3 regions of the Methylobacterium sp. WL64 genome follow, and region 3 is predicted to be linked to each of the others. Evidence: riboswitches for the same ligand, from Rfam matches in the RefSeq annotation. Region 3 holds a riboswitch; each other region holds the start of a gene.

Region 1 (7,506 bases), on a different contig from region 3:
CTCATCCAGATTTACAAATTTATTTCGAATAAATCGAGAATTTGACTGTATTAATCTGCAAAACTTCAGAAATATGCATAATGTTTTGATCGCGATACAGCCTGAGCAAATGTCTCCGATGAAACACGATCAGGGTCGCGTGCGCGGTACCGTCCGATCTGGAGAATGCCGATCGCCTTGGCCCGTGACGACGAACGATATCAAGGCATGGGGACTGGTCCCCCTGCGATCGTCACCCGGTCCCGCGCGGAAACGTGCCGAGGTGTTTTCCGGAGCCGTCCATCATGCGTCGCAAAGCGGTGCGTCCCGGCCAAGAAGCGACGACAAGGCGTGGAGGCCCGACCAATGCGCGTTCACCCCGCGTCGCGCAGGGGAGATCCGGTAACGGCCCGGCATCCCGGACAACCGGTCGCCACGAATTGAGCTCACCCAAACGCGTGAACGCGCTTGACGATTACCTGAGGCCTTTCGGTCGGGGTCTGGACGCCGGTCCGGCCCGCGAGTTCCCTCTCGACCTTCTGTTCGAGTTTCCGCGCGCGCGAGATATCGTAGTGGGTCTGCATCTCCATCAGCATCTCCATGCGGGCCCCGAACACCTTCTCGACCCGCAGAGCCAGTTCGGCCGTAAGAGCGATCTTCTCGTTCAAGAAGTCGGACAGCGTTTGGCGCGTCACGTTGAGCAGGCTGGCCGCAGCCATGACGGTTAGGTTACGCGGCTCAAGGATATTGCGGCGAACGAACCCGCCAGGATGACAGGGATTCTCTAATACATAAGGTGAATTCATAATGATTCTCCTACCAGGTTTTGCAAATTTGGCGAATAAGCGACAGAGCGAAAACCACTATTTTAGCCGATGCGCCGTCTTGAACCACCTCCGATTTCGGCTCGAAAATTTTACGCGACAGATCAAAAAAAGTTCCGGTATTTTTATAAAGGTAAAAAGCGGATGTCAATTTGCTTAGTTCCAGAATAACAACGCTGATATTTGGAAAATAAATTTATAATTCGTTAGAACAGCAAGTCATGTCCAAAAATACTAGTACGGTGGAAATACAAAATTTTGCGCCATACCGTCGGGGGCCCGTGATCCGTTAAGCATCGCGCGAGGCGATCGTGCGCCTGATCGCAGGCCGCCCACGCAGGGGGCCGGATATCCACACGCTTGACGTTCCACCGGCATACAGCCACGCTAGTCGGCGACGGTTCCCCTCGGGGATCAAAAGGGAACGCGGTGAGGGGCCTGCCCTGAAACCGCGGCTGTCCCCGCAACTGTGAGCGGCGAGTCCTTCACCACCACGTCACTGGGTCTCAAGCCCGGGAAGACGGTGCGAGGGCGGCGACCCGCGAGCCAGGAGACCTGCCGTCAGCCGTGGTCACACGCGAAACGCGTCAGGCGGGGTGTCCTGGCGGGTGTCGAGACGGCCGTGCGCGAGCGCGGTCGGCGAGGCCTCGTTCGCGGTGACGTGCCACAGCAAGCGCGCCCGCGTCCCGGTTCCCGATGCTTTCCCTTGTCGTGCCGATCCCGGCCGCGTTTGCACGCGGCCTGATCCTTCACCCGGGCCGCCGCGCGTGGACCGGACCGGATCAGACACGCATCCGCAATTGTAATGTTATTACATTGCTATTAGGGCATCTGAACCGGCGGCCGCCGCGCTCGGACCTATCCTCACCATGTCGCGATCCAAACTTCCTCGTCGCAGCCGGCGTAGACCGCTCTGCGGTGCCATGCTCACGCTCCTGGCAAGCCCGGCCGCAGCCCAGGAAACCGTGACCCTCGATCAGCTCTCCGTCGAGGGGGAGGGCGGCGTCAGCCTGACCCGCGCTGCGCCGACCGGGCTGAACCTGCGCACGCCCGACCGGACCGCGAGCCGGCTCGGGCTGACGCCGCTGGAGACGCCGGCGAGCGTCGATATCGTGTCGGGCGAGACCGCACGGCTGCGCGGCCAGGACACGATCGCCGAAGCCGTGACCCAGGACGCCACCGGCATCACCACGATCGCGGCGCCGGGCAACGGCAACGGCGCCTTCACGTCGCGCGGTTTCGCGGGCCCGAACTCGATCCAGCAGCTCTACGACGGCACACGCTTCTATGTCGGGGCCAACACGGTCACGTTCCCGTTCGACACCTGGAACGTCGAGCGTATCGAGGTGCTGCGCGGCCCGTCCTCGGTGCTCTACGGCGACGGCGCCATTGGCGGCGTGATCAACGTGGTGCCGAAGAAGCCGGTCTTCGCGCCGATCAACACCGCGCGCGCGGTGATCGGCACCGACGGCGTCGCGCGGCTGGCGCTGGATTCGGGCGGGGCGCTCGGGCGCGAGGAATTCGGCGACACCTTCGCGTACCGCCTCAACGTCAGCGGCAACCGCGCGGATGGCTGGATCCGGCCGGAGGGCGATTTCCGCAACCTCGCCGTCTCGGCCGCCCTGCTGTTCCAGCCGAGCCCGGACCTCGCCGTCACGGTGAGCCACGACCTCGGCTACCAGGAGCCGGCGCGCTACTGGGGCACGCCCCTGGTCGAGGGTAGGATCCCGGACCTGATCCGGTTCAACAACTACAACGTCCGCGACGCGAAGATTACCTGGTCGGATAACTGGACCCAGTTCAAGACCGAGTGGACGCCCTCGGACGACATCATCGTGCGCAATACGGCCTATCGGCTCACCAGCCGGCGGCATTGGCTCGATACCGAGCAATACACCTACAACCGCGGCACCGGGCTGGTCGACCGGGGCAGCTACACCGAGATCTACCACAGCCAGGAACAGGTCGGGAATCGCCTGGACGCGAGCGTCAAGGGCAACCTGTTCGGCCTGCCGAACGCGTTCGCGGTCGGGTTCGACGTGAACCACATCGACTTCCGCCACACGAACAATTTCACCTTCGACCAGACCACCAGCGTGCCGCTGATAGGCTACGATCCAGGATACTTCCCGCAGAACGGGCGGGCGCAGCCGGCCTACGCGACACAGACCAGCCAGGCCTCGGTCTTCGCCGAGGACCGGGTGATCCTGTCGGACAAGCTCTCGTTCCTCACCGGCGTGCGCCTGGACGTGCCGACGCTCCGTCGCGAGGATTTGCAGAGCGGATCACAGTTCGAGAAAACCTATCAGGCGCTCGGCTACCGGTTCGGGCTGGTCTACAACCCGACGCCGGACAACGCGCTCTACGCCCAGTACAGCTTCGCGACCGACCCGGTGAACAGCCTCATCACCCTGACGCAGTCGCTCTCAGGGTTCCAGCTCGCCACCGGCACGCAGGTCGAAATCGGCGCCAAGGGCCTCGCATTCGACGGCGCACTGGAATGGACGGTTGCCGGATACCGGATCGTCAAGGACAACCTGATCTCGACCGTGCCGGGTCAGCCGACCGTGTCGACCCAGGTCGGCCAGCAATCCTCGCAGGGCTTCGAGCTGGCGCTTGGCTGGCACCTCGCCCCGGGCTGGCGGCTGGACGGCAACCTCGCGCTCCTGCACGCGCAATACGATACGTTCAATCAGAGCGTGAACGGCGCGACCGTCTCGTATGCCGGCAACCAGCCGATCGACGTGCCCGAGCGGGTCGCCAACCTGTGGCTGACCTGGGACTTTGCCCGCGCCTGGACGGCACGCGTGGGGCTCCAGAACGTCGGCCAGGTCTACAGCGACTTCTCCAACACGGCCCGGCGCCCGGCCTACAACCTCGTCAACCTCGTGCTCGACCATCAGGTGACGGCGGATTCGCGCCTGAGCCTGCGGGTCTACAACCTGTTCGACAAGGTTTACGCGATCAGCGGCAATGCCGTGAACGGGGTCGGCACCAACTGGCTGCTCGGCCGGCCGCGCTCGATGGAAGTCGCCTACACGGTGACTTGGTGAGGCAGCGGGTCGGCAAAGCCGCGCGTCGCTGGCTGCTGCTGTTCCACCGCTGAGCCGGGATCGCCACGGCCCTGATCTTCGCCCTGTGGATCGGCTCCGGACTGGTGATGCTCTACGTGCCGTTCCCGGCACTCACAGCGGCCGAGCGCCTCGCGCGCCTCGCCCCGATCGTCTGGGAGACCGTCGCGGTCCCGCCGGACGCGGCGCTCGCCGCCGGCGACCTTGCGGGCGTGCCGGCGGCGTTCGCGCTGGAGATGCGCGGTGCCGAGCCGGTCTACCGGATCACAGGCCGCGACGGGGGGCGGGCGACCGTATCGGGCCGTACCGGCGCGCGGCTCGGCCCGGTTGGTGCGGAGGCGGCCTTGCGGCTCGCCGCCGGGGATCGGCCGGATGCCCGCGTCGATCCGGTCGAGCGGGACCAGTGGACTGTGACCGCTCGCTACGACCCGCTCCGGCCGTTCCACAAGGTCGTCTTCGATGACCCGGAGGGGACCGAGCTCTACGTCTCCGCGGTAAACGGGGGGATCGCCCTCGACACGACCCGGTTCGAGCGGGCCTGGAACTGGCTCGGTTCGGTGCCGCACTGGATCTACCTGACGCCGCTGCGCGCCCGGGCGGAGCTGTGGCGGACAGTGCTGCTCTGGCTCTCCGGATTCGCCGCCCTCGGGGCGGTCAGCGGCTTGGTCGTCGGGATCTGGCGCCTGCGCCTGCGCCGCCGCTATGCGCACGGCGCCGTCACGCCCTATCGCGGGCTGGCGCGCTGGCACCACCTGTTCGGCCTAGCGGGCGGGCTGGGGCTCGGGGCGTTCATCCTGAGCGGCTGGATCTCCATGAACCCGAACCGCTGGTTCGCATCGAGCGCGCCGCCGACCGCGCTGCGCAGCGCCTACGCTGGAACGCCGGGACCGCTCGGGCTCGATGTCGGGCGGCTGCGCGATCTCGCCGGCCCGGACACCCGGTCGCTGCGCTTCACCACGGTCGGCGGTCGCTGGTGGGTGGTCGCCGAGGCGGTGGACGGCCCCCGCGCTGTCGCACCGGACGGCGGCCCCGGTCCGGACGCGGCGGCCCTGGCCGCCGCCGCCGCGGACGCGATCCCCATGGGACATCTACGGGCAGCGGGCCTGCTCGGGGCGTACGATGCCTACTGGTATCCGCATGGGGTGGACCCGCGTCCCCTGCCGGTTCTGCGCCTGCGCTTCGACGATCCGGACGCAACCTGGCTCCATATCGACCCGCGCGACGGCACCATCCTGCAGCGCCTCGACCGCTCGGGTCGCATCAACCGTTGGCTGTTCGATGCGCCCCACCGCCTCGACTTCCCGTTTCTGAGCGGACGGGCCGCCCTGCGCAACGCGGCGCAGTGGCTCCTGAACCTGCTCGCCGCCGGGATCGCGGTCACCGGGATCGTCGCGGGCTGGCGGCGCCTCGGCCGGACTGTTTCGACGCGGGCTCGCTGAGCGGAATGGGGCAGCTCTTGGCAACCGCCCCGGCAGTCCAGGGCCGCGGAGCGGAGCCCGGATGACGGGGCGGTTGCTCGGTGGACGGCTGCCTAACGCTCTGCCGCCTCGAAGAACCGCGTCCAGGTGAACCGCCGCGACTTGCGTTCGCCTGCGCCCTTCGACCTCAGACGTGTGGCGATGCCAGGTCATCCTCCGCGAACTGGGATGCGGATCGCTCCTCCGGCACGAGCGGCAGCGCCACCGTCGTCCCGGTCCGCGCCGAGGTCAAAGCCGCGTCGATGCAGGCCATCACCTGGAGGGCCTCCAGCGCCGGCGTATGGTCGACGGCGCCCCGGGAGATCCCGTGAGCCACGTCTTGGTAGAACCGGCGCTGGTCCCCGGCCAATGCGGGCAGGCGCCTCACGCTGCCGCGCCCGTCATGGACCGCGATCCCGTCCGAATCCTGGCCCCAACCCGGGGCGCCCGGAGCCATGCCGGCGAGAAGCTGCTGCTCCTGTCCGTCGAGGTGTTGCTTGACGAGGCTGCCGCCCTCGCCGTGGACGACGAAACGGGGCGATCCACCGGCGACCACCATGCTGGCGTGCAGGACCACGCGCACGTCCGGATAGTCCAGCACCACGTGGGCCCAATCGTCGGACAGCGCACCTTTGCGCAGCCGAGCCAGGTTCGCGGTCACCCGGTCCGGCAGACCGAAGAGCTGGAGCGCCTGGTCGACGAGGTGCGGGCCGAGATCGTACCAGATCCCGCTTCCCGGTCCGGCCCCCTCCCGCCACCGGTCACGGACGCCGGGGCGGAACCGGTCGAAATGCGATTCGAAATGCCGGACCTTGCCGATGACCCCGTCCGCGATGGCGGTTCGGACGCTGAGGAAGTCGCTGTCCCAGCGCCGGTTGTGGAACACCGACAGCCTCCGGCCATGGCGGCGCGCCAGCGCGACCAGGCTGCGCGCCTCGGCGAGGTCGAGGGTGAAGGGCTTGTCGATGACGACGTGCTTGCCGGCCGCCAGGGCGATCCGAGCCAGGGGCGCGTGCGTGTCGTTGGGGGATGCGATGACCACGAGATCGACGCTGTCCGAGGCGGCGACCGCACCGGGATCGGCGATGACGCGCATACCGGGAAGGTCGGCCTGGACCTTGGCCTTATCCCGCGAAGCGACCAATCGGAGGTCGAGCGCCGGAACCGCACGGATCAGCGGCGCGTGGAAGGTTTTGCCGGCATAGCCGTAGCCGATCAGGCCGACTCGGATCGGTGCAGTCACGCTCGCCATGCAGGTGTCGTCCGGTCGGAATCATCGGGGCCACGCGCTTATAGCCCCGCGGCCGACACCGGTTCACCACCTCCGGAGCGCGAAACCTCCGATGCTGTCCAGACGGAGGCCACCGTGAGCTTCCTTCACCGTCATCACGCGCGCAACGAAGCGACCCAGGGCGGCGCGGCACGTCCGAGGATGGCGCCTTACTGGGTTGCGTCGCTGCACTCGCGCAGACGGAGGCGCTCGCAGGCCATCGCGTGAAACCATATCCGGTGCGGCCGGCGTCTCAGCCCGCCCTCAGAACCGCGCGGTCAGGAACAATCGCACGTTCCGCCCCGGCAGCAGGATCTCGTCCTTCTTGAACGAGGTCGAGTTGCGGATGTCGGCGTCGAGCAGGTTCCGACCCTGGACCCCGAGGGTGATCGCGCTCGCCCCGTAGACCGCCGGATCGACCGCCTTGGTGTAGCTCAGCTCGGCGCGCAGATCGTCGTAGCCGGGGGTGGGGGTCTCGAACAGGGCGGTCGCCTGGTGGTCGAAGGCATGGAGCAGGTTCACCCGGGCGAACCAGCCATCGGCCCGCAGGTAGACGCCGCCGCCGAGCCGGTAGGGCGGGATGCGCGGCACGTTGGTACCGTTGTCGAACTGCGCGCGCACGAAGTCGAATTGGGCCTCGATGCCGGCGAAGCCGTTGCCGACGGGCAGGATGTCGTACTGGCCGATGATCTCGGCACCGTAGAAGGTGGCGTTCTGCTGCTGGTAGACGATCTGCCGATTCTCGGTGCCGGTGCCGCAGGATGCGAAGTCGTCGTCGCAGGCGAGCCCGGTGAAGTTGCGGTAGATGAAGCCCGTGTAGCGCGTGTAGTAGCCGGTGGCGTCGAGGCGCAGCGGGCCCTCGGCCCGGCGGATGCTGGCCTCCACGGTTCGGGCGCGTTCCTTCT
Region 2 (7,506 bases), on a different contig from region 3:
ATGGAGGAGATGACCTCGAAGATCGAGCAGCTGCCGTCACCGGAGCCGGGCGTCTACCGGTTCAAGGCGAAGCTGACGATGGCCGGCGGCTGGCGCCTCTCGCTCGGGGCCAAGGTGCAGGGCGAGACCGGCACCGTCGAGAACAGGCTGGTGTTCAAGGCCACCAAGTGAACCGGTCGGCTTGGGCAGCCGGGACCCTCGCCGCGCTCGCGGCGGGGGTTTTGGGGTATGGCGCTGGGCACGAGGGCAGCCCCGTGCCGGGGCTCGTCCGGCAGGCGCGGACCGGGTTCGCCCATTGGCTGCCGGGAACTCGGCAGCCGCCTTCGGTACCCGTTCGGGTCCCGGCCAAGGCGACGGGTCCGGTGGTCTACTACCGGGACCCGGACGGGAAGCCGGACTACGCCGCGGAGCCGACACGCACCGCGGACGGTCGAGACTACCGCGCCGTCCGCGCCAGCGAGGACGTGCGCTTCGACGAACCCGACGAGGCGGAGGCGATGCCGGACCCCGGGCACGGCGACATGGCCATGGGTCAGGCCATCACGCCCGCGGGGACCCGCAAGGTACGCTTCTACCGCAACCCGATGGGCCTTCCGGACACCTCGCCGATTCCGAAAAAGGATTCGATGGGGATGGACTACCTCCCCGTCTACGAGGGCGAGGACACCGACGACGGCACCGTGAGGATCTCGCCGGGCAAGCTCCAGCGCACCGGGGTACGGACGGCGGTCGCCGAGCGACGGGTCCTGTCGATGCCGGTGCGCGCGCCGGGCGCCATCGAGGAGGACGAGCGCCGGATCTCGGTCATCGCGATGCGCACGGACGCCTTCATCGAGAAGGTCGAGGCCGTCACCACCGGCGACCACGTCCACAAGGGCCAGCCGCTCCTGCGCCTGTTCTCGCCGGAGATGAACGCGGCCGCGGCGCAGTACCTCACCGGCATCGGCTACGAGGGCGCCCGCCGGCGCCTGGAGAACCTCGGCATCCCGTCCGAGGTCATCGACGAGATCGAGCGTACCCGAAAAGTGCCCTCGACCATCACGTGGTCGGCGCCCCGCGACGGCGTCGTGGTCGAGCGCAACGTCTCGGACGGCATGCGCGCCAAGTCCGGCGACACCCTGTTCAAGCTCGTCGACCACTCGCGGGTCTGGGTCCTGGCCGACGTGACCGAACGCGACCTGGCGGCCGTGGCGGAGGGCCAGACGGCGACCGTGCGCGCCAGGACGTTCCCGGACCGCGTCTTCACCGGCGCGGTGACCCGGATCTACCCGCACCTCGCCATGGGGACCCGGACCGCCCGCCTGCGCATCGAGTTGCCGAACCCGAACGGCGACCTGCGCCCGGGGATGTTCGCCGACGTGACGATCGCCACCGGCAGCGACAGGCCGGTGGTGGCGGTGCCCGACGACGCCGTAATCGACACCGGCACGAAACAAGTCGTCCTGCTCGACAGGGGCGAGGGCCGCTTCGAGCCGAGACCGGTCAGGCTCGGCACCCGTGGCGACGGCTACGTCGAGATCCGCGACGGCATCGTCGCCGGCGACCGCGTGGTGACCTCGGCCAACTTCCTGATCGACGCCGAGAGCAACCTGAAGGCGGCGCTGCAGGGGCTTTCGGAGCCCAAACCCGACCCGGGCCCGCAGGCTGCGGCCGAAGGGAAGGCGCCATGATTGCCCGTCTGATCGCCTGGTCGGCCCGGAATCTGGTGCTGGTCCTGATCGGGACGGTGTTCGCGGTCGGAGCGGGGCTCTACGCCTTAAGGACCCTGCCGCTCGACGCGATCCCGGACCTCTCGGACGTCCAGACCATCGTCTACACCGAGTACCCCGGGCAGGCGCCGCAGGTCATCGAGGATCAGGTCACCTACCCGCTGACCACCGCGATGCTGACGGTGCCCCGGTCGAAGGTCGTGCGCGGCTTCTCGTTCTTCGGGGTGTCGTTCGTCTACGTCATCTTCGAGGACGGCACCGACCCGTACTGGGCCCGCAGCCGGGTGCTCGAATACCTGAACACCGTGGCCAAGCGCCTGCCGGCCGGCGTGACCCCGACCCTGGGGCCCGACGCGACCGGGGTCGGCTGGGTCTACCAGTACGTCGTGGTCGCCAAGGAACGGACGCTGGCCGAGCTCCGGTCGCTGCAGGACTGGGTCGTCCGCTTCGGGGCGTCGCGCGCCGAGGGCGTGGCGGAGGTCGCCGGCGTCGGCGGCTTCGTGAAGCAGTACAACGTCGTGGTCGATCCGAACCGCCTGCGGGCGCAGGGCATCACCCTGTCCAAGCTCCGGGAGGCCATCCGGGCGAGCAACGCCGACGTCGGCGGCCGCACCGTCGAGCTCTCCGAGTTCGAGTTCGTCGTCCGTGGCCGCGGCTACCTCAAGAGCGTCGCCGACATCGAGAGCATCGTCCTGAGGACGGAGGCGGGCACGCCCCTCCGGGTGAAGGACGTCGCCCGGGTCGAGCTCGGTCCCGACGAGCGCCGCGGGATCACCGAGATGAACGGCGACGGCGAGGTCGCCGGCGGGATCGTGCTGCAGCGGTTCGGGGCCAACGCCCTGAACGTCATCGAGAACGTGAAGGGCCGCCTTGCCGAGGTCGCCGCCAGCCTGCCCAAGGGCACGGAGATCCTTCCGGTCTACGACCGCTCGCACCTCATCGAGGCGGCCATCGAGACGCTCAAGGGCACGCTGATCGAGGAGAGCGCCATCGTCGCCCTCGTCTGCGTCGTGTTCCTGCTCCACGTCCGCAGCGCGCTGGTGGCGATCCTGATGCTGCCGGTCGGCATCCTCATGGCGTTCGCGGGCATGAAGGTTTTGGGGCTCGGGGCCAACATCATGAGCCTGGGCGGCATCGCCATCGCGGTGGGCGCCATGATCGACGCCGCCATCGTGATGATCGAGAACGCCCACAAGCACCTGGAGCGGGCACCGCCGGACAAACCCAGGGTCGAGATCCTGATCGAGGCGGCAAGCGAGGTCGGGCCGTCGCTGTTCTTCTCGCTCCTCATCATCACCGTGAGCTTCCTGCCGATCTTCACCCTTGAAAGCCAGGAGGGGCGCCTATTCGGTCCGCTGGCCTTCACCAAGACGTTCGCGATGGCGGCGGCGGCGGTGCTGTCCCTGACCCTCGTCCCCGCGCTGATGGTGCTGTTCGTCCGCGGGCGGATCATCCCCGAGCACCGCAACCCGGTGAACAGACTCCTGATCTGGATTTACCGACCGCTCATCGCAGGCGTCCTGCGGGCGCGGGTGCTCACCATCCTGTTGGCCCTCGTCGTCCTGGCGGCGACGGCATGGCCGGCGAGCCGGCTCGGCTCCGAGTTCATGCCCGACCTCGACGAGGGCACCTTGATGTACATGCCGACCACGCTGCCGGGCATCTCGGTGACCAAGGCCGGGGACCTGCTCGCCACCCAGGACAGGATTATCAAGTCGTTCCCCGAGGTCGCCTCGGTCTACGGCAAGGCCGGTCGGGCCAACACCGCGACCGACCCGGCGCCGTCCGAGATGTTCGAGACCATCGTCAACCTGAAGCCGAAGGCGGAGTGGCGACCCGGGGTCACGACGGCGAGCCTGAAGGCCGAGATGGACGCCGCGCTTCAGTTCCCCGGGGTCTCGAATGCCTGGACCCAGCCGATCCGCGCCCGCATCGACATGCTCTCGACCGGCATCCGTACGCCGGTCGGGATCAAGGTGCTGGGGACGGACCTTTCCGAGATGGAGAAGGTCGCCCGCCAGGTCGAGGCGGTGGTGAAGGCGGTGCCGGGCACGTCGAGCGCCTACGCCGAACGGGTGCAGGGCGGCTACTTCCTCGACATCACCCCCGACCGCGAGGCGCTGGGCCGGTACGGGCTGACCGTCGGCGACGTGCAGGACGTGATCGGGATGGCGCTCGGCGGCGAGAGCGTCACCAACACCGTCGAGGGCCGCGAGCGCTACACCGTCAATGTGCGCTACCCGCGCGCCTTCCGCTCCGACCCGCGCTCCATCGCCTCCGAGGTTCAGGTGCCGATCCCGGGTGGGGGCACGGTACCGCTCGGTGAGGTCGCCAAGGTTCAGTTGAACCGTGGCCCGACCCAGATCCGGACCGAGAACGGGCAACTCGCGGTCTTCATCTACGTCGACGTCGCCGGTCGCGACCTTGGGGGCTACGTCGCCGAGGCGCGGGCGGCGGTCGCCAAAGAGGTGAGCCTGCCGCAGGGTACCCTCGTGCAGTGGAGCGGTCAGGTCGAGTACCTCGACCGGGCGACGGCCCGGCTCAAGGTCGTGGTGCCGCTGACGCTGCTGATCGTGTTCCTGCTGCTGTACCTCAACTTCCGTCGACTGACCGAGACCCTGATCGTGATGCTGTCGCTGCCGTTCGCGCTCGTCGGCGGGGTCTGGCTGATGTGGTGGATGGGCTTCAACCTGTCGGTGGCGGTGGCCGTCGGCTTCATAGCACTGGCAGGCGTCGCGGCCGAGACCGGGGTGATCATGCTGGTCTACCTCGATCATGCGCTGGCCGAGATCCGGGCCGGATGCGACCGCGCCGGACGGGCACTCACCCGTGCCGACCTGCGGAGGGCCATCATGATCGGCGCGGTGGAGCGGGTGCGTCCGAAGGTGATGACGGTGGTCGCCATCATGGCCGGGCTCCTGCCGATCCTGTGGAGCACCGGATCGGGCTCTGAGGTTATGCAGCGGATCGCGGTCCCCATGATCGGCGGCATGGTCTCGTCGACCGTCCTGACCCTCGTGGTAATCCCTGCGGTCTACGGCCTGGTGAAGGGCTGGGGACTGCCGCGGTCCGAACCGAATGCCATCGACCCCGAGGCCCGACTTGTAACGTTATGAACACACAGGGCGGAAAACCCCGAAGTGACATTGACGCTGGGCCATTCCCTTAGGTCCTGTATGTCCGACGGTTCCTCCCCGGAGGATCAAAAGGGAACGCGGTGAGGATGAGGTCCGAAAGGGCCTTCCCGAAGCCGCGGCTGCCCCCGCAACTGTAAGCGGCGAGCCCATCATCAACACGTCACTGGGTCTTCGGGCCTGGGAAGACGATGAGAGGGCGGTGACCCGCGAGCCAGGAGACCTGCCGTCAGTCGTGGTCACACGCGAAACGCATCGGGCGGGGTGTCCTGATGGGTGTCGAAGCGCCCGGCTGCCCTAACGGCAGGCAAGCGCCCAGGCCTCGTTCGCGGTGACGTGCCACAGACGTCGCCCGAGGCTTGTCCCGTGTCCTTTCCTTCCCGAACCGCGTGCTTGCGCACGCTCGCGCTCGCCTGCGCCGCCCTTCCCGGTCCCGTGCTCGCGCAACAGGCCGCCGCCCCCTTCGCCGATGTCCCGCGCGGGGCCGAGGCGGCCGTCACGCTCTCCGAGCTTTCCGTCTCCGCCACCGGCGTGCCGACGCCCGTCGACCAGGTCGGATCAAGCGTCACCGTGCTCACCGCCGCCACCCTGGAGGCCCAGCAGCGCCGCACCGTCCCGGATGCCCTCCAGCAGGTACCGGGCCTCAACGTCGTGCAGACCGGCGGCCCGGGCGGTCAGACCTCGGTGTTCATTCGCGGCTCGAACTCGAACCACGTGAAGGTGCTCATCGACGGCATCGACGCGACCGACCCGTCGAACCCGAACGGCTCCTTCGACTTCGGGCAACTCCTGACCGACGACCTCTCCCGCATCGAGGTGCTCAGGGGTCCCCAGAGCGGCCTCTATGGCAGCGACGCCATTGGAGGCGCGGTCTCCTTCACGACGAAGCGTGGCGAGGGACCGGCCAGGGCCACCGCGCGGAGCGAGGGCGGCTCGTTCGGTACCTTCAACCAAAGCGGCAGGATCAGCGGGTCGGAGGACGGCTTCGACTATTCGGTCTCGATCCAGCACTTCCGTGCGGCCGCGACGCCGGTGACGCCGCCGAACCTCGTCCCGCTCGGCCGGGCGATCCATCCGAATTTTTACGACAACGAGACCGTCTCGGCGAAGTTCGGCTACCAGTTCACCGACACCTTCCGCATCAACTCGGTGACGCGCTTCATCAATTCCCGCCTCCTGTTCACCGGCACCGACTTCAGCACCTTCCCGGCCTTCCCGGCGGCGTTCCGGAGTGCCGCCGACGTGCAGCAGGTCTTCACCCGCAACGAGGCCGAATGGACGCCGTTCGCCGGCTTCCACAACCTCTTCGCCATCAACTACTCGAACCTGTTCAACAGACAGCAGGGCCCCCTAGACCCCCTTGCCACGCCGGACGCGACAACGGGCCTGGGCGAGCGCACGCGCTACGAGTACCGCGGGGACTACCAGCTCTCGCCCGGCAATCTGATCCTGTTCGGCGCGCAGCGTGACGACGAGAGCCTGTCGACCACCGACCCGAGCCCGTTCGGGGCCGGCAACCTGCGGGCGAGGAACGGCAACACGGCCGGCTACGGGGAGGTGCAGCTAACGCCCTTCGAGCGGGCGGCGTTCGTGGCCAACATCCGCCACGACGAGAACGACGCGTTCGGGCCGGCCACCACTTTCCGCGTCGCGCCGAGCTACATTCTGCCCTTCACCGAGACCCGGATCAAAGGTAGCGTCGGCACCGGCTTCAAGGCGCCGACCCTGAGCCAGCTGTTCCAGAGCTTCCCGGCCTCGAACTTCTTCGCCAACCCGAACCTCAGGCCTGAGGAGAGCCTCGGCTACGACGCCGGCATCGAGCAGCCCCTGGGGGACCGCGTCCTCGTCGGCGCGACTTACTACGCCAACGACTTCAAGAACCTCATCACCTCGAACGCGACGTTCACCTCGAACGAGAACGTCGGCCGGGCCGAATCGTACGGGGCGGAAGCCTTCGTCGCTGTCCGGTTCTCCGATACCCTTACGGGCCGGGTCGACTACACCAACACGGTGACCAAGAACGAGATCACCCACCAGGAGCTCCTGCGACGGCCCCGCCACAAGGGCAGCGCGACAGCCTTTTGGACCCCCCTCCCGGGCCTGACCGTCAGCGGGACCGTGATCGTGCTCGGCCACTTCGTCGACGGCAACCGCGACTTCTCGGTGGCCCGGCTCAAGAACCCGGGCTTTACCCTGGTCAACTTCGCGGTGAACTACGACGTCAGCGAGACGGTGAGCGTGTTTGGGCGGGTCGATAACCTATTCGACCGCCGCTACGAGAACCCCACCGGCTTCCTCGGGGCAGGCCTCGCCGTGTACGGCGGCGTCCGCCTGACCGCGTTTTGAGACCGCCGATGGCACGACGGTCCGGCTTCGCGGTCCTAACGGCGATGCTGGCGGTCAGCCAAATCTGGTCGATTGCCGCTGGGATGGCCGCCCCGGCATCCGGGGGACCCCGGCACGTCGTCTCGATGAACCTCTGCGCGGACGAGCTCGTCCTTCGGCTTGCCGACCGCGATCAGGTCGCCGCCGTGACCTACCTCGCCCATGACCCACGCGGCTCGACCGTCGCGCGGGAGGCGACGGGCATCGCAGTGACACGCGGCCTGTCGGAGGAGATCGTCGCCCTCCGGCCCGACCTCGTCGTTGCCGGTGCCTTCACG
Region 3 (7,506 bases):
AGGCGCCGTTCTGGAACACCGCCACGCCCACGAGGGCGCCGCTCGTGCGACCCGGATTGCTCTCCAGGGTATAGGCGGTGAAGGCGTTGGCGCCGGGCTTCTCGTTCAGGAGCGTCACGTCGAGGCCCAGCATGGCCCGCAGGGCGATCAGGTCGAACGCCGCCTCCTCGCACATGACCCGGACCGTGACGTTCGGCATCGAGGCCGGCATCGCGACGCGGACGGAACGCGTCCAGGCGCGCTCGTCGGCCTCAATGACGACCGTGCCGGCCTCCGACTCGACCGGACGGGACGCGATGCCCGGTGCGGACCACGTCACGCCGTCCTGCGAGAACAGGATGGCGCCCTCCGCGACCGAACCGCCCTCCCCGCACGGGATCCCGACAACGGACCGGACCGGGAAGCGGCCGCCGAGGTCGAGGTCCAGCCAGGTCCTATCCGCCTCGACAACGCGCTGCGGGGCGCGGCCGGACGCGAGATCGACGAGGGCGGATGTCGGGGCGTCTTCCGGGGCCATCGTGTCTCCGAGGCGGGCTGGACCAAACGCGCCGAGGTCGGGGCCGGAGGGCGCGCCCGGCGGTGCCCGTATCGAACCCGACGCGTCAAGCCCATGGGCGCACCGCGAGGGCGCCCGACCGATTCATTCTCCCGTCTTGGTCTTGAGCAGCAGGATCTCGATATCGCGCTGCGGGACGAAGTCCCTCATCACCGTCTCGAAGGTCGTCGGGCCGGTCTTCTTCACGTTGGCCCCGCAGAACGAGACCAGGGTCGTAGGATCCCCCTTGTCCACGACCAGCTTGAACTGGCCGATCGGGCCAGCCCAGTTGCCGCCGGAGCTGATCACGTGGGAGAGGGACCGTTCGTAGGCCTGGAACGCCCGGCTGCCGTCGGCGCTCGACCGCCGGTACAGGGCCTGGGCCACCCGCTCGAAGGTCGGGTCCGTGCAATATCGGGTCGCGTAGTGCGCCTTCTGCGCCGGGTCGAGGTTCGGCCCGCCGTAGGACAGGCTCGCGAGACCGCCGAGGCTCGGGACGTAGCTCTGGCGCACCGCGATCTCGCGCCCGGCGGGAAAGACCTGCCGGCGCCAGAATTTCGACTTCAATGTCCAGAGCGGGGCATCCGCGATCGTCCCGTCCTTGTGCTCCTGCCGCTCCAGGATGCCGGCCGCGATCAGGTCGCGCCGCTGGCGCTCGCCGAGGCGGCGCAGGGCCGCTTCCGTCGCCGCGGTGGTTGGCACGAGCGGGATCCCCAGCGCCTTGAGCCGAGCGGTGATCTCCACGGGCGGTGTATCGCTCCGCATCAGGAACGCCCGCTGCTCGACCTGCGATTCGACAGGCTCGCCATCGACCGCGGACTGGAACTTCAGGAAGTTGTCGTGCGCCGGATCGGGGAGCGAAACCAGCATCTCGGAGTCGCCGGTGATGTCGGGCATTGGGAACGCGATCGTGGTCACGATGTCGGAATCGGTCAGGTTGCGGAACCGATAGTCGATCTGCACGGCCTGCTCGGAGAGGTACAGATCCTCGGCCGCGAGGGCGATCGTGTCGGCCTTTTCCAGGACGAGCCCCCCGGCGATGAGCGCGGCGGTGCTGTCGTCGGACCGGACCGGAAGGGACGTGGCCGCCAGGACGACGAGGGCCAGCGACAAGGTACGCATCGACATCAACGCTCAAGGGTTCGAGAATCGGACATGGGCCGGAATCGTCCACGCCGGCCGTTACACGGCGCCGGTGCCGCGGGCCAAGCGCCGACGGCGGTCGCGACGCGTCGAAGTCCGTCCCGCCGATGCGTTTCGACACTCACGGCCACCGCCCGACCCGCATATCCGTGCCGTACCCCAAGAGTCCGAAACGATTCCGCCGGGCCTCCGTTGTGCGAGAGCTGTCATGCGTCTACAACGATGGCGTGACGGTGCCCCGGAGACGGGGTGAAAAGGGAATGCGGTGAGGGGTACGAACCTCGAAACCGCGGCTGCCCCCGCAACTGTGAGCGGCGAGCGTCTGCCAGTAGGCCACCGGAGCGATCCGGGAAGGCGGCAGGCGCGCCGAGCCGCGAGCCAGGAGACCTGCCGTCACGATGAGATCCCGCAATGCCGCCGGTGGGGCGGTTGGAGACATGTTGATGACCACCTCGACCCTCGCCCCCATCGCCACCGGCACCCGCGCCGGAGAGCGTCCGGTTGCCGTCGCGCTCGCGGCCTTCCTGGGCCTCGGCCTCCTGTTCATGGCGGGCTTCTCGCCGGCGATCGCGCTGCACAACGCCGCGCACGATTTCCGGCATACCCAGAACTTCCCCTGCCACTGACGCCCCTGGCGCAGGGATGATCATCCGGCTTCTGTCGGCGGCCCTGGCCGCCGGCTTCCTCGCGGCCGCCGTCGTGACCGGCCTCGAGTTGACGCTGACGTCGCCGCTGATCGTGGCGGCCGAGCGCTATGAGACCAAGCAGACGCACCAGGCCGAGCGCAGGCTCCCGATCATGTCGGCTCAGGTCGTGCTGGCTCATGCGGGGCACGATCATGGCACACCGGACGCCGCACCCGAGTGGCAGCCCGGCGAGGGGTTGCCCCGGATGGCCTTCACCGCTCTGGCGACGCTCGTGGGCGGGGTCGGCTACGCCCTCCTGCTCGGTGCGGTGATCTTGGCCTGCGGCCGTGAGCCGACGCGGCAGGTCGGTGTCGCGTTCGCGATCGCGGGCTTCGCCAGCGTCGCTCTGGCCCCGGGCCTGGGATTGCCGCCGGAATTGCCGGGCAGCGAGGCGGCACCGCTCGCCGCCCGTCAGGCCTGGTGGGTGATGACCGCCGCCGCCACCGGGATGGGCCTGTACCTGATCACGGTCCGGCGCTCGCTGATCGCGATCCTGGGCGGCCTCGTGCTGATCGTGGCGCCGCACGTCGCCGGTGCGCCGCAGGCTGCGGAGGTGTCCTCGGAGCTTCCCGCGGCACTCGCGGCGCAGTTCGTGGCGCGCTCGCTGGCGATCAGCTTCGTCTTCTGGATGCTGATCGGCCTCGGCTTCGGCTGGGCCTGGCAGGCTTTCGGCCGTGGAAACGCACGCGGGACGGTGCATGCCTGAGGCCGTCATGCCTGAGACCGTCCTTTACGTTTGTACGACCTGTCGCCGCCCGGGCGACGATCCGGACGGGCCCCGGGCCGGCGCGCGCCTGCTCGAGGCCCTGCGCGCGCGCAACACGTCCGGGCAGCTGCGGATCGAGGGGGTCGAGTGCCTGTCGGTGTGCAAGCGGCCCTGTTCCGTGGCGGTCGTGTCCGAGACCCGCTGGACCTACGTCTACGGCGATATGGACCCGTCCGAGTCGGCGGCGACCATCCTGGACGGGCTGGCCGCTTACGCGGCGACGCCGGACGGCATCGTGCCCTGGCGGGAGCGCCCTGCCGCATTCAAGACCGGCGTGATCGCCCGCATCCCGCCCTTTCCCGATCCCCGCCCGCTTCCGGCCGGCACCTTGGAGGCTGCGGAATGACCATCGTGACCAAGATCCCCTGCACCATCGTCACCGGCTTCCTGGGGGCCGGCAAGACGACGCTGGTCCGCCACGTCATCGAGAACGCCAAGGGCCGCCGCCTGGCGATCCTGGTCAACGAGTTCGGTGATGTCGGCTTCGACAAGTCGTTCCTGGCCGCCTGCGGCGTCGAGGGCTGCACCGAGGACTCCATCGTGGAGCTGCCGAACGGCTGCATCTGCTGCACGGTCGCCGACGACTTCGTGCCGGCGCTCGAGAGCCTGCTCGGTCGCGCCGAGCCGCCGGAGCACATCCTGATCGAGACCTCCGGCCTCGCCCTGCCGAAGCCGCTGGTCCAGGCGTTCCAGTGGCCGGCCATCCGCTCGCGGGTCACCGTCGACGGCGTCGTCGCCGTGGTGGACGGGCCGGCCGTGGCCGCGGGCGCCTTCGCGGAGGATCCCGAGGCCCTGGCCGCCCAGCGCGCCGCCGACACGGCGGTCGACCACGACAACCCGCTGGAGGAGGTGTTCGAGGACCAGCTCCTCTGTGCCGACCTCGTCGTGCTCAACAAGTCCGACCTGCTCGACGCCGAGACCCGCGCCCGGGTTCGCGCCGAGGTCGAGGCTCACCTGCCCCGCGCCGTGAAGGTGGTGGAGACCGAGAACGGCGCCATCGACCCGCTGGTGCTGCTCGGGCTCGGCGCCGCGGCCGAGGACGACCTCGACGCCCGCCCCTCGCATCACGGCGACGGCGAGGACCACGACCACGACGACTTCGAGACCGTAGCCCTGCCGATCCGCCCGGCCGTCACGGCCGGCAACCTCGCGGCCCGCGTCGAGAAGGCTGCCGAGGCCGCGGGTGTGCTGCGGATCAAGGGCTTCGCCGAGGTCGAGGGCAAGGCCATGCGCCTCGTGGTGCAGGGCGTCGGCCGGCGCGTGGCCCACCATTTCGACCGGCCCTGGCGGGCGGGCGAGAACCGGGACGGTCGCCTGGTGGTGATCGGCCTGAAGGGCTTCGACCAGGGCGCCGTCGCCGCGGCGCTCGCGGGATGATCGCGATCGCGCGCGCTCCCTTGCTGAGACTCTGCGCGCGCGCCCGATCTGGCGGGGCCTAGGAAGCGCGCCATGCATCTCGTCCGCATCGATACGGTCTCCCTCGACGAGGGCGAGGCGGCGGTGGATCTCGGGCAGGAGCCGGGCGACCTCGTCGTGCTCTCGTTCACCGACAGCGACCTCGCGGGCATCGGGCAGGCCCATGCCGGCGAGCCCGGGCTGCCGAGCCTGCGGCTCGCAAAGCTCGCCAAGCTCCGGCACCCGATGTCGGTGGATCTCTACGTCGAGCGCGTGGTCGCCCGCGCGAAGCTCGTCGTGATCCGCTGCCTCGGCGGGTTGGATTACTGGCGCTACGGCATCGAGCGCTGTGCCGCCGCGGCGCGGGCGCACGGTGTCGTGCTGGCGGTGCTGCCGGGCGACGACCGGCCGGACCCGCGCCTTGCCGGCTTCTCCACCGACCCGGATCTGGCCGAGCGGCTCGACCGCTATTTTCGCGCCGGCGGCCCGGAGAACCTGCGGCGGATGCTGCGCCTCCTGGCCGTCCGGGTCGGCGCGGGAGGCACGGTCGAGCCGCCTCAGCCGCTGCCGCGGGGGTTTCCCTGGTGCCCGGGCTGTGGCGCGCTGCCCCTGGGTGTCGCCGTCGCGGCGGCCGAGACCGCAGTGCCGCTGGCCGACATGCGGGCAACCAAGGCGCCCTTGGCCCTGCTCCTGGTCTACCGCTCCGCGGTGCTGGGCGGCGACACCGCGCCGTTCGTCACCCTGGTCGCGGCCCTGCGCGCCCGCGGGATCGGCGTCTTGGCGATGGCGGTGTCGAGCCTGAAGGAGCCGGAGGCGGCCCGGGCGGTGGCCGAGGCCGTGCGCGCCCGCAAACCGGATCTGGTGATCGCCGCCACCGCCTTCTCGGCGCGGGAGGACGGGATCGATTTCGTCCTCGACGGCGCCGATTGCCCGGTGCTTCAGGCCTACACGGTCGGCTCGCCCCAGGCGGCCTGGGAAGCCTCGGCGCGCGGCCTCGGGGCTGCGGACCTCGCGATGCAGGTCGCCCTGCCGGAATTCGATGGCCGACTCTCCGGCTTTCCGATCTCGTTCAAGGAAGAGGCCGCCGAGGTCGCCGGCTTCGCCGAGCGCCGGGCGGTTCCGTATCCGGCCGGCATCGAAGCCTTGGCCGAACGGGCGGCGGGTTGGCTGCGTCTCGCCGCCCTCCCCCGGGCCGAGCGGCGGGTGGCCGTCGTCCTGTCCGATTATCCCGCCCGTGGCGGCCGGGCCGGCTTCGCGGTCGGCCTCGACACGCCCGAAAGCGCCCGCGCGATTTTCTCTGATCTTGCCGGGTCGGGTTACGCGACCGGTTTGCCGCCCGAGCCGGCTGCACTGATGCAGGCGCTCACCGAGGGCGAGGCGGGCTTCGCGGTACCGCTGGGGGATTATGTCGCTTGGCTCGCCGGATTGCCGGCGGCGCAGCGTGAAGCGCTGACGGCTGCCTGGGGCGAGCCAGCGGACGACCCGACGTGCCGCGGTGGTCTTTTCCGGTTCCGGATGGTCACGGCGGATGCGGCTGCCCCTCCGCTCACCGCAGCCGACCGGATACGCGCGCGGCCGATCGCATCGCCGGTCCCCTCTCCCGTGCGGGAGGGGGAGCACGTCGCATGTTTCGCGGGCCGGGGTGCGAACACCGACGCCTTTGGGATGGCGGGCGGACACATCGCGCTCTTCCTCCAACCCGACCGCGGCCGCGACCCGGATCGGAAGACCGGCTACCACGATCCGGAGCGCGTCCCGACCCACGCCTACTTGGCGTTCCACCTCGGGCTCCGGCAGCGTTTCGACGCGCTGGTGCAGCTCGGAACCCATGGCACCACCGAGTGGCTGCCAGGCAAGGCGGTGGCGCTCTCGCCGGATTGCTTCCCAGCGCTCTGCGTCGGCGGATTGCCGGTCATCTACCCGTTCATCGTCGACGATCCGGGCGAGGCCGCGCCGCTCAAGCGCCGGTTGGGCGGGATCGCCCTCGGCCATCTCACCCCCGATACCGAGGTGCACGCCCTCTCGCCGGAGGCCGCGCGCCTGCGCGAGCTGGTGGAGGAGTATTCCGCCGCCAGCGTGCTCGATCCGCGCCGGGCCGGACTGATCGCCACCGCGATCCTTGACGATGCGGACGCCGCGGGGCTGCTGTCGGGCGCCGGGATCGGGCCGGACACGCCCATGGACGAGGCGCTCACCCGCCTCGACGCCCATCTCTGCGATCTTGGCGAGACGACGTTCCGCGACGGGCTTCACGTCTTCGGACGCGCCCCGGCCGATGCACGGGAGACGGTCCTGGCGAGCGCCGCCGGTGAGCGGGCTGGCCTTCTGGCGGCGCTGGACGGCCGCTTCGTGCCCCCGGGCCCCTCGGGCTCGCCGTCCCGCGGCCGTGCCGACGTGCTGCCCACCGGGCGCAACCTCGCGACCCTCGACCCGCGGGCGATCCCGAGCCGCGCCGCTGCGCTGCTGGGCGAGAAGGCCGCCGCCTCCGTGGTGACGCGCTACCTCCAGGACGAGGGCGAGTACCCGGCCCGGATCGTCATGGATCTCTGGGCGTCGCCGACCCTGCGCACCGGAGGCGAGGACGTCGCCCACGCCCTGGCGCTGATGGGCGTCCGGCCGGTCTGGGACCATGCCAGCACACGGGTCACCGGCTTCGAGGTGCTGCCGCTGGCGATGCTCGACCGGCCGCGCATCGACGTGACGGTCCGCGTCTCGGGCGCGTTCCGCGACACCTTCCCGGATACGCTGGCGCTGCTCGATCGCGCCGCCCGTGCGGTGGCCGAACGGGACGAGGAGGATTGTGAGAATCCCCTGGCCGGCGCGCGCCGCCGTGGTGAGACGACCGCCCGGGTCTACGGCGCGGCACCGGGTCGCTACGGCGCCGGCACGGCCGCCACCGCCCTCGACGCCGCCTGGGACGTCCGGGCCGATCTCGGACGGGCTTACCTCGCGGCCAGCAGCCACGCCTACGGCGACCGCGA

What was found. Region 3 has a riboswitch for cobalamin ahead of FV242_RS08750 (CbtB domain-containing protein). Riboswitches for the same ligand answer to the same signal wherever they lie in the genome.
Positions count from the first base shown of each region.
Region 1: another riboswitch for cobalamin. It lies ahead of FV242_RS05185 (TonB-dependent siderophore receptor); the one in region 3 lies ahead of FV242_RS08750 (CbtB domain-containing protein).
Region 2: another riboswitch for cobalamin. It lies ahead of FV242_RS05965 (TonB-dependent siderophore receptor); the one in region 3 lies ahead of FV242_RS08750 (CbtB domain-containing protein).

Region 1 covers NZ_VRVA01000006.1:67,402-74,907, forward strand. Annotated here, with positions in the region: gene FV242_RS05180 (HigA family addiction module antitoxin) at 426-785, opposite strand; cobalamin riboswitch at 1,185-1,381, shown strand; gene FV242_RS05185 (TonB-dependent siderophore receptor) at 1,727-3,856, shown strand; gene FV242_RS05190 (PepSY domain-containing protein) at 3,964-5,313, shown strand; gene FV242_RS05195 (oxidoreductase) at 5,480-6,583, opposite strand; gene FV242_RS05200 (TonB-dependent receptor) at 6,866-7,506, opposite strand, start outside.
Region 2 covers NZ_VRVA01000007.1:75,954-83,459, forward strand. Annotated here, with positions in the region: gene FV242_RS05950 (FixH family protein) at 1-171, shown strand, start outside; gene FV242_RS05955 (efflux RND transporter periplasmic adaptor subunit) at 168-1,670, shown strand; gene FV242_RS05960 (efflux RND transporter permease subunit) at 1,667-4,825, shown strand; cobalamin riboswitch at 4,877-5,089, shown strand; gene FV242_RS05965 (TonB-dependent siderophore receptor) at 5,237-7,189, shown strand; gene FV242_RS05970 (ABC transporter substrate-binding protein) at 7,273-7,506, shown strand, end outside.
Region 3 covers NZ_VRVA01000012.1:23,723-31,228, forward strand. Annotated here, with positions in the region: gene FV242_RS08740 (coagulation factor 5 8 type domain-containing protein) at 1-517, opposite strand, end outside; gene FV242_RS08745 (DUF4424 domain-containing protein) at 641-1,663, opposite strand; cobalamin riboswitch at 1,893-2,088, shown strand; gene FV242_RS08750 (CbtB domain-containing protein) at 2,122-2,304, shown strand; gene FV242_RS08755 (CbtA family protein) at 2,321-3,070, shown strand; gene FV242_RS08760 (DUF1636 domain-containing protein) at 3,078-3,476, shown strand; gene cobW (cobalamin biosynthesis protein CobW) at 3,473-4,507, shown strand; gene cobN (cobaltochelatase subunit CobN) at 4,580-7,506, shown strand, end outside.